3 regions of the Nocardia sp. CA-084685 genome follow, and region 2 is predicted to be linked to each of the others. Evidence: riboswitches for the same ligand, from Rfam matches in the RefSeq annotation. Region 2 holds a riboswitch; each other region holds the start of a gene.
What was found. A riboswitch is a leader RNA that binds a small molecule or an ion and turns the genes downstream of it on or off. The one in region 2 is predicted to bind S-adenosylmethionine.

Region 1 (5,137 bases), 140 kb from region 2:
ACGCCATCGTTGTCGTCGACCGACTGGTCCAACGAGTATATGCGATCGGCCCGGACGGTTGGCAATCGGATTCCACCGGAACACGGTGGGAGTTCCGGGCACTCGGGTCCGAACCGCTATCGCAGATCCACGTGGACCGTGCATACCGAAAGGGTCACCTACCGGTCCGATTGGGCGACCCCTATCCCGCCCGGCTGGATCGCGCGTGTGTCCCCAGTTACTTCTCGGATGGGCACGATGGCGACTGAGGTGCGGACATCGATGTCATCCCCCATTTCGAGCTGATCGAGACCTTCGCGGACTTCTTCGGTGCCACCCCTACTGGCAATAGAAAAGGACATTTCATGATCGAAATCTCGCGTATCGCGGCGATCGGTATCGCATGCGTCGCAGCAATCGCGCCGGTCACCGCCCGCGCGGAAGCACCCGCCGAACATGACATCGAGTACAAGATCACCTCGATGGAACGCGTTGTGACAACCACGCTCTCGGGAGGGACCTTCGTACTCGACCACGATCACAGCTCGTTCACGATTCGCGATGAGAGCGGCGCACCCGTGATGGTCGTGCCAACGCGATTCGCCGTGGGCGACAAGGTGCTCACAGTCGACTCCGCACTCAGCAAAGACGCGAAGGAGCTGCGGTTGACGCCTGGTGAGCTGCGACCGGCCGCCGCGCTGGCCGCGACGCCGGTCGCATCGCCCGTCGAGAACCAGGCCGCGCTCGCGGTGTTCTCGACCCGAATGGGGCTTGCCGCCACGCTCGGTACATTCGTCGGCACCACGATCGGTCTGGTCGTCGGAGGCGTTACCGGATGCATTATGGGTTTGCCGCCGCTCGGGGTGGGCTGCATACCTGCCGCGATCGCCGGTGCGGGGATCGGCGGCATTTTGGGGACAATCGCGGCCGGGGGACCGGTCCTGGTGCTTTCGGCTGTGGAGCTGATCGAGACGCTCAACGCACCCGACGGCACGAGTAAATGGGCGCAGAACTCTCCGCTGAAACCCGCGAATTAGGTGATCAGCTACGCGATGTCACTCCTCATCATCTAGCTCAGCGCGTAGTCCAAATCGCCCAGCAAATCCTCGACATCCTCCAGCCCCACCGAGACGCGGACGACGCCGTCGGACAGGCCGATGGTGGCGCGGCCCTCGGGGCCCATGGCGCGGTGGGTTGTGGTAGCCGGATGGGTGATGAGGGTCTTGGAGTCGCCGAGGTTATTGGAGATATCGATGATGCGCAGGCGGTTGAGCACCTCGAAGGCGCGCTTCTTGGCCTCGTCCTCGGGCGCATTCAGTTCGAAGGTGACCACGGTGCCGCCGCCGCTCATCTGGCTGATCGCCAGGTCGTGCTGCGGGTGCGACTCCAGGTACGGGTAGCGCACCCACGAGACGGATTTGTTGCTCTCGAGGAAGCGCGCGATGCGCAGTGCGGCTTCGGTCGAATGACGCACGCGCAGCGGCATGGTCTCCAAACCCTTGAGCAGGGTCCATGCGTTGAAGGGGCTCAGCGCCGGGCCGGTATGGCGCATAAGGGTTTTCACCGGACCGCCGATGTAGTCCTCGGCGCCGAGGATCGCACCACCGAGCACCCTGCCCTGACCATCGATGTGCTTGGTGCCCGAATACACCAGCACATCGGCACCGAGTTCGAAACCGCGCTGCAGCAGCGGCGTAGCAAAGACGTTGTCCAGCACCACTTTCGCGCCTGCGGCGTGCGCGAGCTCGGTCACCCGGCGCACGTCGACCAGCGTCTGCATCGGATTGGCCGGTGTCTCGAAGAATACGGCCTGAGTCGGCACCGAAAGCGCCTGCTCCCACTGATCCAGATCATCGCCGTCGACGAAGACCGTCTCCACACCCCAGCGCGGCAGGATCTCGTTGCACACCACGAAGCACGAGCCGAACAGGCTGCGCGCGGCCACAAGTCGGTCGCCCGCGCCCAAAAGCGCACCGAGCGCGGTGAATACGGCCGCCATACCGCTCGCGGTCGCGAAACACGCTTCGGCGCCGTCGATCAGACGCAGCCGCTCCTCGAACATGGCGACCGTCGGGTTGCCGTAGCGGGAGTAGACGAAATGCTCGATATCGCCGGTGAATGCGGCCTCGGCCGCCTCGGCGCTCTCATAGACGAAACCGGAGGACAGATACAGCGCCTCGGCGGTTTCCTCGAATCCCGAGCGGCGCAGGCCACCTCGCACGCCGAGCGTCGCGGGACCGACACCTTCGGGCAGCGGCTTGTCGAACGCGCCACCGGTGATCATGACTGCCGCCACGGCAGGCCGATGGCGCGCCAGCCGGAACCGCCACGATGCCCGAACTCGTCGATCGGGCCCTCGAAGCCCTCCAGCACATTGAACGACGGAGCGATGCCTGCCCCGGTCGCGGCCACCGCCGCGCCAACCGAGCGCTGTCCGGAGCGACAGAGGAAGACGACGGGCGCCGCCGGATCGCGACCCTCCAGCGCCTTGGTCAGTTGCTCGACGAATTCACCGTTGCGGGCGCCGTTGCTGTCGACCCATTCGATCAGGACCGTCGGCCGGTCGATCGAACTCGTATCCGGCACGCCGACGAAACGCCATTCGGCCTCGGTGCGCACGTCGACCAAGACGGCTTCGGGGTTGTCCTGCAATAACTCCCACGCCTGCTGTGGGGTGATGTCACCGGCATATGTCATGCGATCCTCCTGTGAATCCACGCTTGCCGCACCTGGGCTTCGGTGCGCGGCCAGGTCGTCACCCGGAGCACCCCACCGCGGAGGAGGGTTGCCGACCAGCCAGCCGGGGCTTGGCGCTGGTACTCATGACCCGAAAATGAGATTGCCTGGGCAGGTGCCGCCGTGTCAAACCCCAGTTCGCGCCGCGCAGAAGTAATCAACCGCAGACGATCCAGCGGTCTTGGGAACGGGTCAGATTCCAGGTGGCCGGGGTCTCCCGGCCGTCGACCGCGATGGTCACCGTCGCCTTGGCTTTATCGCCGTCGACCATCGAATTGTCAATCTTGGTGACCTTGATCGACTTTCCGGCGGCGGACCCACCGAACTGACCTGCGAGCGGTGTCTTGCTCTCATCGAATCCCGGACAGGCCACCCCAGGCGGCGGTGTGTCGTCGGTGGTGGCGCGGGCCTCCGCGTAGCGCTGCACCGCTGCCGCGATCTTGTCCGATTCTGTGACATTTTTCTCAGCGGGCGAAAGTACCGCCCCGAGCACGATCGCGATGAGCACGACAGCGGCGAAGACGGCCGCCGCGATGAACGGCGCGATGGAGCGACGATCGGTCTGATCGACCTCGATTACGGGTTCTTCATCGGTGCCCTGCTGCTCTGTCATGCGTCGATCATCCCTGGTCGACGGTGGTATCCGGCACTCGCCCCCGCGCGCACGCCATTACCCGCGACGCGCGGATTTGATAGATGTCACCAGAGCGGGTAGTCACGGTAGGTGGGCCGGGACAGCAAACACCCGGTGTACGCACCGCCGCAGGGTGCGCGCTATGCCACCGATAGAATCGCGAGACTGCGGCGTGGCTGTCATAGCCGAGATGGCCGCCTGTTCGTATCGGCAGATGCGACCGAGAGGGTGCGTCAAGTTAGCCTAAGCTAAGACTGACGCCGTCAATTGTTTCGACCATAAGGGTGCGCGTAAGAGATGACCGAAAACAGTGCTGAGTCGACCAGCGGTGCGCAAGCTGCCTCCTCCAGGCCTGACGCGCACACCGCGGGGCCTCGCCCGCTTCGCATCGCGATCGTAGGCGCAGGCCCGGCCGGTATCTACGCCGCCGACGCGTTGATGAAGTCCGATGCCGAGGTGAGCATCGACCTGTACGAGCGCATGCCCGCGCCGTTCGGATTGATCCGCTACGGCGTCGCGCCGGACCATCCGCGCATCAAGGGCATCATCACCGCCCTGCACAAGGTGCTGGACAAGCCGCAGGTCCGCTTGCTCGGCAATATCGACTACGGTACCGACATCACCCTCGATGATCTGCGCACGTTCTATGACGCGGTCATCTTCTCCACCGGCGCCAACGCCGACCGCGCACTGCCTATCCCCGGCATCGACCTGGAGGGCAGCTACGGCGCCGCGGACTTCGTCTCCTGGTATGACGGCCACCCGGACGTGCCGCGCACCTGGCCGCTGGAGGCGGAGAAGGTCGCGGTCCTCGGCGTCGGTAATGTCGCACTCGACGTGGCGCGCGTGCTGGCCAAGACCGGTGACGAACTGCTGCCCACCGAGATCCCGCCGAACGTTTACAACGGCCTGCAGGCCAATAAGGCCGTCGAGGTGCACGTCTTCGGGCGCCGCGGCCCGGCGCAGGCCAAGTTCACCCCGCTCGAGCTGCGCGAACTCGACCATTCCCCGACCATCGAGGTCATCGTCGATCCCGAGGACATCGACTATGACGAGGGCTCCGAGGCCGCGCGGCGGCACTCCAAGCAGGTCGACATGATCGCCAACACTCTGGAGCAGTGGGCTATCCGCGATGTCGGCAACCGCCCGCACAGGCTGTTCCTGCACTTCTTCGAATCGCCCGCCGAGATCCTCGGCGAGGACGGCAAGGTCGTCGGCCTGCGCACCGAGCGCACCCAGCTCGACGGCACCGGCAATGTCAAGGGCACCGGTGTGTTCAAGAAATGGGACGTCCAAGCCGTCTATCGCGCCGTCGGCTACCTGTCGCAGAACCTCACCAACCTGCCGTTCGACGATCAGGCCGGTGTCGTCCCGAACGAGGCCGGACGCGTCCTTGCCGACGAGGACGCGGACGGTGCGGACCGCTACCTTCCCGCCACCTATGTCACCGGCTGGATCAAGCGCGGCCCGGTCGGCCTCATCGGCCACACCAAGGGCGACGCCAACGAGACCGTGGCCTGCCTGCTCGACGACAGCGTGAACTTCACCCCGGCCGCCGAGCCGGAACTGGACGCGGTCACCGAATTCCTCGAGGGCAAGGGCATCCCGTTCACCACCTGGCAGGGCTGGTACCGCCTCGACGCGCACGAGCGTGCACTCGGCGAGCCGGAGGGCCGCGAGCGCGTCAAGGTCGTCGAGCGCGAGGACATGCTGCGCGCCAGCGAGCCGCACAAGGTCTAGTCCCGCCGCTGGGCGGCGACGGAAATCCGTCGCCGCCGCAGCAGCTCG
Region 2 (5,137 bases):
TTCCAGCGTGTTCGCCATCTTCTCGGCCTTATTGCCCAAACTGAACAGCTTGGTCTCATCGGCCTTCGGCCAGCGATAGACGACGACGGCCGCCACCGGCTCCAGCGCCGATGGTATCTGCAACCCCATGCGGCTACCCTTTACCGTTCTCGTCGAGCAGGCCGGTGATCTTCTCGACGGCCGACTCGAAGTCCCCATCGGTCGTCGTCACGGCGTCCGCGACAGCGGTGAACCGTGTTCGCAGCGAATCGAGCAGGCCGATCACACCGTCCAGCATCTCGCTCGCATCCTCGGTCGGGCCGAGGAAATTCTGCAGGAAGGCCTGTCCGAATTCGTCATCGCCGATACCGTCGCCGTCCGCGCGTAGTGCGCTGGTGAATTCGGCCACCTCGGCGGCGAATTCGGTGCCGAGCGACCCGATTTCGGTCGCGATGGAACGGAACTGCTCCGGATCGAGCCGGAAGTCGCCGTCGCCCATGACCTACCAGCCCTTCCAGTGCGGGCCCTCGTCATCCGGATCCTCGTCCAGCCGTCGGGGAAGCTCGATCTGCGGCACTGGCCCGGATTCGGGCGGAGGCGGAGGCAGGACATTTCCGTCGGGTCGGGCGAGCGTCGGTAGTTCGCCGAACGGATCCTCGGGCAATCCGACCTCGGATACCGCCGCGAGTACCGGCGCCAGGCGCGCGTCGAGCTGTTCCTTGGCGGCTCGAGCCGCGGCCTGCGCCGCCTCGGTCATCGCCGCGCCGAGCCGCTCCGGAGTCGAGCGCTTGAACGCCTCCGGCGCCACCCACACATCCAGCGGAATGCCCGCCGCATTCGCCGTCACCCGAACCAGCTGATCCTGTGACCAGCCCTGCACGGTCAGGTTCGCAAGCTCCGATTTCGCCGCGCCGAACTGCTCCAACTGCCGCTCGTAGACATCGGTCATCTGGTCGACCCGGCCGCGCATCCCGTCCGTCCAGGACTGAAGCGCGTCCCGCTCTGCCGAATTCATTCAGCCGCCTTCCCCGTTTCCCGCCCCGACCGGACGAGTGCCATCACATTCCTAGACGCAAGGGCAAGAGCGTCGGTTCCGCAGGACCGCAAGTTGTTCGGTGAATTCTTCAGAGTTAAGTCCGCACACACAGGCGGATCATGCCGACCTGGCCGAATCCGCCGGCGAGGTCGCGGATTTCATCCACTGCTCGTGGGTCAACCAATGCCGCGCGGCGGCTTCGACTCAGCGAGCGGGTCCGATCAGCCGATCGAGCAGGGTGCTGCACCGTCGGTAGAGCCGGGGCGGGCGAAGGGCCGGGTCTCGGGTGTCGGATTCCAAAGGCCGTCGGTGCTGGCGTAATTCCACGATGTACCCTTGTCGGCCAGGGTGGCGATGGCCTCGATCAGTCGGTCCACATCGTCGGAGCTGGTGCCGAGGCCGATGCTGGCGCGCAGCGCGCCGTCCAGGCCGAGGCGCTCGAGCAGCGGGTGGGCGCAGAATCGGCCGTCCCGGATGCCGATGCCGTGTTCGGCGGAAAGGTACGCCGCGACGTGGCCGGGGACGAATCCGTCCAGGGTGAAAGCGACAATGCCGACGGTATCCGGGCTGTCGTCCCAGATGCGCAGCAGGTTGATGCCGGGAATCGCGGACAGCCCCGCGCGCAGCCGATCGGCGAGCCGTCGCTCATGCGCGGCAAGGGTTTCTGGATCGATCGCGCACAGCGCATCACATGCGGCGGCGAGTGCGGCCGCGCCGAGGACATTCGGCGAACCGGCCTCGTGGCGCTGCGGTGCGGAAGCCCATTCCGCCTTCGTGGTGGTGACTTCGCGGACCGCACCGCCGCCCGCCAGATACGGTTCGGCCGCATCGAGCCAATCCCGACGTCCGACAAGCACTCCCGCACCGAACGGTGCGTAGAGCTTATGGCCAGAGAACGCGAGGTAGTCGATTCCGGTGGCGCGCAAGCTGATTCGACGATGCGGTGCCAGCTGCGCGGCATCTACCAGGATGCGGGCACCGCACTGATGCGCGATGGTGGTCAGCCGCTCGAGCGGCAGCACCTCACCGGTCACATTCGACGCGCCGGTCACCGCGAGCAATGCGGCAGGCTTACTGCACAATTCGGCGATCAGCTGACGGATCGTCTCCTCGACGGTCGCCGCGGCCTTGACGACGCGACGGCCGTGGCGGGTCCAAGGCAGGAAGTTCGCATGATGTTCGATATCCAGCACAACGGTGTCGCCGGGCACACAGGCGGCGAGCAGGTTCAGTGCATCGGTGGTGTTGCGGGTGAACACCACGACCTGGTTGTCCGCGGCCGCGAGGAAGCGGGTGACCGACCCGCGTGCGGCCTCGTAGCACTCGGTGGAGATCCGCGAGGCGTAACCGGCGCCGCGGTGCACACTCGCGTAGTACGGCAGCAACTGCTGAAGCCGATCGGTGACCTGCGCCAATGCCGGTGTGCTAGCGGCGTAGTCGAAGTTCGCGTAGCTGGTCGTTCCGCCCTGTACGAGCGGCACCTGAAGGTCGTCGCCGGAGACTCGGGCGAGGGCGGCACAACTCTGATCGATGACAGCAGGCATCACGAAATCCCATCGGCTATGGGACCCGAAATCAGGTGATCATCCGAGTCCGCGCTTGCCGCACCCAGTCGGGCTGCGGCCCGGTCGTCACCCGGAGCACCCCACCGCGGAGGAGGGTTGCCGACCAGCTAGCCGGGGCTTGACGCTGGTACTCATGACCTGAACCGAGACTGACAGATGCCCCACCGCCCTGTCAACCGGACTTAAAGATGCATACCGATGCACACCGGTAAATAAGGTTGCATTGCCGAGTGATGTGCGGTCTGATCGAGCGGTGACGCTTTCCCTGCTGCTCAGCTTTGTCGGCCTGTGCATTCTGCTGTCGATTACACCCGGCCCGGATTCGTTCCTGGTGCTGCGATTCTCGATCGTGGACGCGCGCCCCGGCATCGCCGCGGCGATCGGCTCGGCATTGGGCGGGATCGTGTGGGCGGTAGTTGTCGCGGCTGGCGTCGCCGCACTGCTGGAACAATCCGCGACCGCCTACCGGACGCTCAAGATCATCGGTGGAATCTATTTGGTGTACTTGGGAATTCGAGCACTCGTCGAGCAGCGCAAACAGGGCACCGCCACGGCGTCCGAACAGTCGGACACGCAGGCCACACCCTCGATTCGCTCGGCATTCGGCGCAGGCGTCGTGTCGTGCATGTTCAACCCTAAGGTCGGACTGTTCTACCTGGCGGTGCTGCCCCAATTCCTCACCGATGTCACCTTTTCGAACACCCTCGCGCTCGGAGCCATCGAATGCTTCATCGCCGCCGTCGAGATGATCCTGCTCGCCGTGCTGGCGTCCCGGGCGGTTGCGATGTTGCGCCGCCCCAGGGTTCGCGATCGGCTCGAGCAGATCAGCGCGGCCATCCTCGCCGCGCTCGGCATCGGCACCGCGGCCTCGGCCACATAACGCGCCGGGTCGGTAACCGCCGACCCGGCGCCCAGCATTACAGCTGCGACTGAATCTCCTTGCGCCACAGCAATACCGACGCGACCAACGAGACGATGGAGGCGGCGGTGAGCCACCAGAAGGCCTGCCGGAATCCGGCATCCACCGGCAATCCAGCAGCCGCCGCACGGTACAGCACCACCGCGAGCAAGGCCGCTCCGATCGCCCCGCCGACGCGCTGCAGAATATTCACGAACGATGCCGCATCGGGCAGCAGCTCGGGCCGCACCGAGGCGTAGGCGGCGGCAACGATCGGCACCCCGGTCAACCCGGTCGCCACGCCGCGGATCAACAGAAGCACCTGTACGACAACAGGATTCATCGAAGCGTCGCCGAGCGCGAACGGCACGGTGACGGCGACCGTCACCGCACTGCCGACCACCGCGACCACACCCCCGCCGTATCGATCCGTCAACCGGCCGCCGACGGGCAGCGCGATGATGCCACCGATCCCGAAGGACATGAGAAGCAAGCCCGTCGCGATGAGACGGTCCCCATGAAGTACCTGAAAGTACAACGGCAGCAATAGCATCGACCCGAACAGCGACGCACCGGCGAAGATGTTCGCCACATTCGCCGTCGCGAATACCGGATGCCGGAACAGTCCTACGTCGAGCAGTCCCCCACCGCGCACCGACCGTGCCACGAACAGTACGAGCGCCAGCATCCCGACCACCACCGACACCCACACCGTCGGCGCGGAAACGCTACCGCGACTGCCGAATTCCCCAAGCCCATAGACCAAGGCCGATAGCCCGACGCCGATCAATGCGAACCCGGTGGCATCGAATCGGCCCCCGTTACCCGTCGCATCCGCCCGCGGCAATACCCGACGGCCGAGAACGAACGCCACCAGTCCGAACGGGATATTGATCAGGAACAACCACTCCCAATCCAGATTAGCCAGCATGACACCGCCGATGGTCGGCCCGATCGCGGGCGCGGCGACCACCGCGATGCCGACCACACTCATCACCCGACCAAGCCGCTGCGGCCCCGCGACCTGACCCAGCAGCGTCTGCCCCGCGGGCACCAATAGCCCGGCGGTCAGCCCCTGCGCGATCCGAAAACCAATGAGCCAGCCGATATTCGGAGCCAGCGCACACAGTCCGGACGTCACCGTGAACCCGGCGAGCGCGGTCAACCAGATCCGGTCCATCCCGAATTGCCGCCCCAGCCAACCGCACAGCGGCAGGGTGACGGCGAGTGCGAGCAGATAGCCGCTCGCGATCCACTGGGCACTGTCGAGTGCCGCACCGAGATCCGTCGCGATGGTGTTCAGTCCGATATTCACCAGCGACGTGTCCAACATGCTCATGACGGCGCCGAAGACCACCACACCGGCCACCCGCCATACCCGCGCGGGAATGGGTTCGAGTACAGGCGCGGTGGCGGCGACGGCCGTTCGAGTATCCGACATGGGATCCTCCGCTATTTGTAGAACAACCTAGATTGCGGAGATTATCAACAATCTAGTAAGTCAACAATAGATACAATTACCGAATGCCCGCTGACCACATTCACCCTCGCGGCCTGCTCCGCTTCCCGACCTACGCGCTCGGCAAGCTGCACAAGGCCGTACACGCCGAGATGGGCACGTCATTGCGCGAACACTGGGTGCTGGTCTGTCTGGAGGAG
Region 3 (5,137 bases), 3.1 Mb from region 2:
CAGGACGGCTATGTCGGCAGCAAGGTCTTCTTCGAGGACCTGTCCTTCGGTGAGGTCGGCCAGCTCGGTGCGCTCTCCGATCAGACCCAGGGCATGTTCAACCTGTCGTTCCAGCGCACCGGCGATCTGGTCAGCCTCAATGGCCGGGTCGACCTGAAATCTGTTCCGCCGCACGGTTCGGATGTGCAGTTCACGGTGGCGTTCCCGGCCCGCGTCGCCAAGACCAACGGCAATCGTGAGGATGACTCCACCGTCTCCTGGAAACTGCCGCCGGGCGATGTGTCGACACTGCGCGCCGAGGTCAGCTACGCGGACCCGAATACCCGCTCCTTTGCGGGCTGGGCAGGCATCGTCGGCGGTATCACCCTCGCGGTCGCCGCCATTATCGCCGCCATCGCCTATATGGACCGCAACCCGGCGCCGCCCGGCGCACCCGAGAGCGACTTCTCCCTGAGCAACCTGTGGCGTTCGCTGACCCGCCGCTGACGCGGCCCCTGCGTGCCGGCGCGGCGATCGCCGCGTGGACGGGCGCGGGTATCGCGCTGCTCGGCTGCGGGACCGCGCTATTCAATCGCGCGACGGTGCGCCGGCTGTCGACCGGACCGAATACGGTGATCGAGCCGGTCACGGTATGTATCCCCGCTCGCGACGAGGCAGCGCGACTGCCCGGGCTGATCGATGATCTCCGTGGCCAGGTGGGCGTGCCGCGACTGCGGGTGCTGATTCTCGACGATGCGTCGTCGGATGGGACCGAAGCGGCTGCGCTCGAAGCGATCGCGGGCGATGCGCGCTTCACCGTTTTCCGCTCCGATGCCGAACCAGCACCCGGATGGACCGGGAAGGCCGCCGCGTGCGCTCGGCTCGCCGAGCTGGCCGAGGCCACGGTGCTGATCTTTCTCGACGCCGATGTGCGACTCACGCCGAATGCGATCGCCGCCGCGACCACCGAATTGCGCCGCAGCCGGGCCGCATTGTTGTCACCGTGGCCGTACCAGGTGACCGAATCGCTGGCCGAGGCGCTCGTGCAGCCGCTGCTGTGCTGGTCATGGGCGGCCAGCCTGCCGATCGCGGCCGCCAACCGCAGCCTGCGCCCCTCGACGGCCGTCGCCTGCGGCCAGTTCCTGGTATTCGACGCCACCGCTTACCGCGCCATCGGCGGTCACACCACGGTCGCGGCGAGCCCCACCGAGGACCTGGACCTCGCTCGCGCACTGCGTCGTTCCGGCCGCAGAACCGCGCTTGTCGCGGCGGGCCCAGCGGCGAGCACCCGAATGTACCGTGGCGCAGCCGAACTGGAGGCCGGTTACACCCGCTGGCTGTGGTCCGCTTACGGCGGAACGACAATCGGCGGCGCGGCAGTGGGAGCTGTGGCGGCACTGGCCTACTTGGTGCCCCCACTGGCCGCGATCGGTGGCCGAGGCTCGGTACGCACCGCCGGTCTCATCGGCTACAGCGCCGCAGTCGCCGGCCGCCTCCTTGCCCGCTCACTGGAACGCGGCACCACCACCCGCACGGACATCATCGCGGCCCTGGCCCACCCCCTCTCCATCGACGCCTACCTCCGCCTCTGGACCCACTCCCGCCGCACCCACCACCACAACGACCTGACCTGGAAATCCCGCCCCCTCACCCCCACCCACTGACCGCCCCTCGAGTCGGACACGTGATCATGTGGAAACTGGGGCGGTATCGCCCGAGAAGCCCCGCCACCAGTGCCACCTGATCTTGATCGCGCGGCACGGACTCGGACTCCGAGACCAGCCGCGTTCGCTTAGCGCACTGTTGTGAGTCCTACGGTTGGGACGACGAAGCAGGACTTGCCGCTGTTGTCTACGGTTCCGAAGACTGCGGCGAGTACCGTGCCGGATCCGGTGTCGACTGGGACCGCGCGCACCCCGCCGACCGGGAAGGCGGCGAAGAAGTCCTGGAGGGCACGTTCGGCCAGTGGCCTCATCTCTATCGGGGTTTCGGCGGGCACCATCGTGCGGACCACATCGGAGATCGAACCCATGGCGGTGACGCCGCTGCGACCGTTGGCCAGGTTGACCCACGCGACATTCATGCCCGTGGCATTCGTGCCGTCCGGGCGCAGGCCGTAGGGGACGAAGGTGAACATGACTTGCCCGGCCTTGACGGCGGTCGGGTCGAGCCCCGGAATCGCCAGCGTGGTTTTGGGCCACGGGCCGGGCACCGCACCCGCTACGGCGGGGACCAGACCGAGTGAGCCGGTGTCGGAGCAGAACGGCGCGAGCGCCGGGTACAGGAACGGGTCGACGCCGAAGGTTCGCAACGCCTCGACGACAGCTCGGTAAGCGGCGAACAGGTCCCCGGGCGCGGACGGGGCGGTCGCGGACGGAACAGCTGGTGCGGGCATCGATGGCGGACCCGCGGCAGCGATGCCCGGGGCGGCGAGAGTCAACGCGACCGTACCGGTCGCGATGGCGGTTAGCGTGGTCAGACGGCGCAGCAGAGTCACGGCGGATCTCCTCATCGTCGGGCACGAATCGTGGACCGAGACTACTCCGGCAAACCTTCGCAACAGCGTCTATTTCCGCGAGCAACACGTTCGTGCCGCGCACCGCGGCGGCAACCGCAGCTGGGCATTCCGGACGAAAAGCACGCGAAGAAACCGCGTCCGAAATGCCACCATCCACTGCGCAACCGAGCCAATAGTGCCTGCTCATGGCCATACGAACAAGGTCTGCGCTCACGCTGATTCGTACCCTTGTGCCGGACTTCGCCTGCTTCGCATGATATTTCGGCTAGACCCATTGACCGACCCGTGCTCGGCGTCGGACACACCATCCAGAGCGACCGAGAGACCTGGCTCATCGACGTCGCAGCAACCCCCCGGCCACCGGGTGCGGGTGCTTCCGCCGGGAACGATGGAGGAACCGAAATCATGAGCGCGTCCATCACATCCGATACCCCGGTATCGGATGTTCCGATACCGGGTGCCCACACACCCGATGCCACGGCGTCGGGTGCCCCCACCGCCACCGACGCACCGGCGATCGCCAAGTCCTGGCATCCGTGGCGCTGGGTGATCAGCGCCATCGCACTCGTGCTGCTGGCTCAATTCATCCACGGACTGGCCACCAACCCCGGCTGGGATTGGTCGACATTCGCCAAGTACTTCACCGCGAAATCGGTGCTGTCGGTGCTGAAGGCTCACTGATTTCAGAGGGACGCAATTTCCTCGCCACGGCATGGTGGATGACCACCTTGCCCGGCCTGGTGATCATCGTCGTCGTGCTCTCGGCCCAACGCCTCGGCCGCGCCGTAGGAAGGAGTCACAGCGCATGAGTGAGCGCAGCACGTCCGCCGATCCGACGGACGGCACGCCGCGAATCCGCGACGTCACACATGGACCGAATGGGTCCGCAGCGGCACTGTTGCGCATCGAAGGCCTGCACGTGCGCTACGCCTCCGACAGTGGCGATGTCGCCGCACTCAGGGGCGTATCCCTCACGGTCGCACGCGGTGAGGTCGTCGCGCTGGTCGGCGAATCCGGGTCCGGGAAATCGACTCTGGCGCAATCGGTGATCGGATTGCTCGGCCCCAATGCCGAAATCACCAGCGGGACCGTCACCTTCGACGGGGAGACGGTGGATACCGGATCCGAGCGGGCGCTGCGACGGATTCGCGGTGCGCGGATCGGATTCGTACCGCAGGATCCCGGACTTTCGCTGAATCCGGTGCGGCGCGTGGGTGATCAGGTCGCCGAGGCGCTGCTCGTGCACGGGCTCGCCGATCGCCGCGACGCGTACGCGCGGGCGATCGAATTGCTCGCCGACGCCGGACTCGACCTGCCGGAGTTGCGGGCGGCGCAATATCCGCACGAACTGTCTGGTGGCCAGCGGCAGCGGGTGCTGATCGCGGCGGCGCTCATCGCCGGACCGGAATTGGTGATCGCCGACGAGCCGACCAGCGCCCTCGACGCCACGGTCGCGCGACGCGTACTCGACAAACTCGCCGCGCAGACGGCGGCGCGCGGCGCGGCGGTACTGCTTATCACCCATGATCTGGCGATCGCCGCTGAGCGGGCTGATCGGATCGTGGTACTGAGCGGCGGGGAGATCGTCGAAACCGGTCCGACCGCGACGGTGCTCGCCGAACCTCGTCATCCGTATACAAAGCGATTGCTCGCCGCCTCGCCGAGTCTGGCCCCGTTCGACGGGTTCCGCACGCCTGATGACCGGCACCCGATTACGCCATCCCCATCGCAACCGCACACTCGAAGGAGCCAGAGCGTCATGACGACCAGCATCACCAGTCTTTTCGAAACCGAGTGGGCACATTGGCATCAGGCCAGGCAAGACCAGTTGCGCGATCCGCTCGGCTTCCTGAGCCTGACCGGGCTGCATTGGCTCACCGACCAACCCGAGCGCCTTGCCGACATTCCCGGCACCTGGTGGGTCACCGACGACAAGGTGTTCATCACCGCCCGGCCCGCCGACCGCCTGCGGTTCGAGGGCAGCGACATCGCGGGTGTCCAGATCGTCACACCGGCCGAAGGTGCGCCGGGACTCGATGTGCTGCACGAGAATCGAGTGCTCGAGGTGATTCGTCGCAGCGGCCTTTACGCCGTGCGCGTGCACGACCCGGCGGCACCCCCATTGCTGAGCTTCGAGGGCATCCCGACCTATGCCCCGGACCCAGGCTGGGTGGTCGACGGTCGCTTCGAGCCGTTCGACGCGCCACGCACGATCACCACCGGGGCCGTGGTCGACGGTCTCGAACATCACCACACCGCCTCGGGCACCATCGAATTCACCATCGGCGAGGTCACCGAGCGCATCATCGTCTTCGGCGAGCCGACCAACCTGCGGGTGCTGTTCACCGATGCCACCAGCGGCGTCACCACCTACCCGGCGGCCCGATCGCTGGCCGTCGAGGCGCCCGAATCCGATGGCACCGTGCGCCTCGACTTCAACCGGGCGGCCAATTTGCCCTGCGCCTTCACCGATTTCGCCACCTGCCCGCTAGTACCCGCGGAAAACCGGTTGCGGGTGGCCATCGAAGCGGGCGAACAGCATCCGCGCCTAGGACGGTCCGCATGACGATCCCGCTTTCCATCCTCGATCTGGCCCGATCAGCGCCGGATCCACAGCGCAGCAGGCCCTGCGCAACACCA

Region 1: linked by a shared signal. The riboswitch ahead of ACQP2U_RS39400 (rhodanese-like domain-containing protein) and the one ahead of ACQP2U_RS40115 (aminotransferase class V-fold PLP-dependent enzyme) in region 2 are both predicted to bind S-adenosylmethionine.
Region 3: linked by a shared signal. The riboswitch ahead of ACQP2U_RS11940 (hypothetical protein) and the one ahead of ACQP2U_RS40115 (aminotransferase class V-fold PLP-dependent enzyme) in region 2 are both predicted to bind S-adenosylmethionine.

Annotation. Positions count from the first base shown of each region.
Region 1 is NZ_CP192094.1:8,947,526-8,952,662, reverse strand. Features, by position in the region: gene ACQP2U_RS39415 (hypothetical protein) at 1-248, shown strand, start outside; gene ACQP2U_RS39410 (hypothetical protein) at 345-1,016, shown strand; gene ACQP2U_RS39405 (O-succinylhomoserine sulfhydrylase) at 1,049-2,263, opposite strand; gene ACQP2U_RS39400 (rhodanese-like domain-containing protein) at 2,260-2,676, opposite strand; SAM riboswitch class IV at 2,691-2,807, opposite strand; gene ACQP2U_RS39395 (Rv0361 family membrane protein) at 2,873-3,328, opposite strand; gene ACQP2U_RS39390 (FAD-dependent oxidoreductase) at 3,647-5,089, shown strand.
Region 2 is NZ_CP192094.1:9,085,399-9,090,535, forward strand. Features, by position in the region: gene ACQP2U_RS40100 (hypothetical protein) at 1-129, opposite strand, end outside; gene ACQP2U_RS40105 (hypothetical protein) at 134-478, opposite strand; gene ACQP2U_RS40110 (YbaB/EbfC family nucleoid-associated protein) at 482-994, opposite strand; gene ACQP2U_RS40115 (aminotransferase class V-fold PLP-dependent enzyme) at 1,237-2,559, opposite strand; SAM riboswitch class IV at 2,606-2,719, opposite strand; gene ACQP2U_RS40120 (LysE family translocator) at 2,834-3,460, shown strand; gene ACQP2U_RS40125 (DHA2 family efflux MFS transporter permease subunit) at 3,498-4,919, opposite strand; gene ACQP2U_RS40130 (MarR family winged helix-turn-helix transcriptional regulator) at 5,003-5,137, shown strand, end outside.
Region 3 is NZ_CP192094.1:2,645,861-2,650,997, reverse strand. Features, by position in the region: gene ACQP2U_RS11955 (LppM family (lipo)protein) at 1-486, shown strand, start outside; gene ACQP2U_RS11950 (glycosyltransferase) at 495-1,643, shown strand; gene ACQP2U_RS11945 (hypothetical protein) at 1,772-2,476, opposite strand; SAM riboswitch class I at 2,799-2,892, shown strand; partial or broken gene ACQP2U_RS11940 (hypothetical protein) at 2,903-3,166, shown strand; partial or broken gene ACQP2U_RS11935 (ABC transporter permease) at 3,169-3,306, shown strand; gene ACQP2U_RS11930 (DUF1684 domain-containing protein) at 3,303-5,063, shown strand; partial or broken gene ACQP2U_RS11925 (LLM class flavin-dependent oxidoreductase) at 5,060-5,137, shown strand, end outside.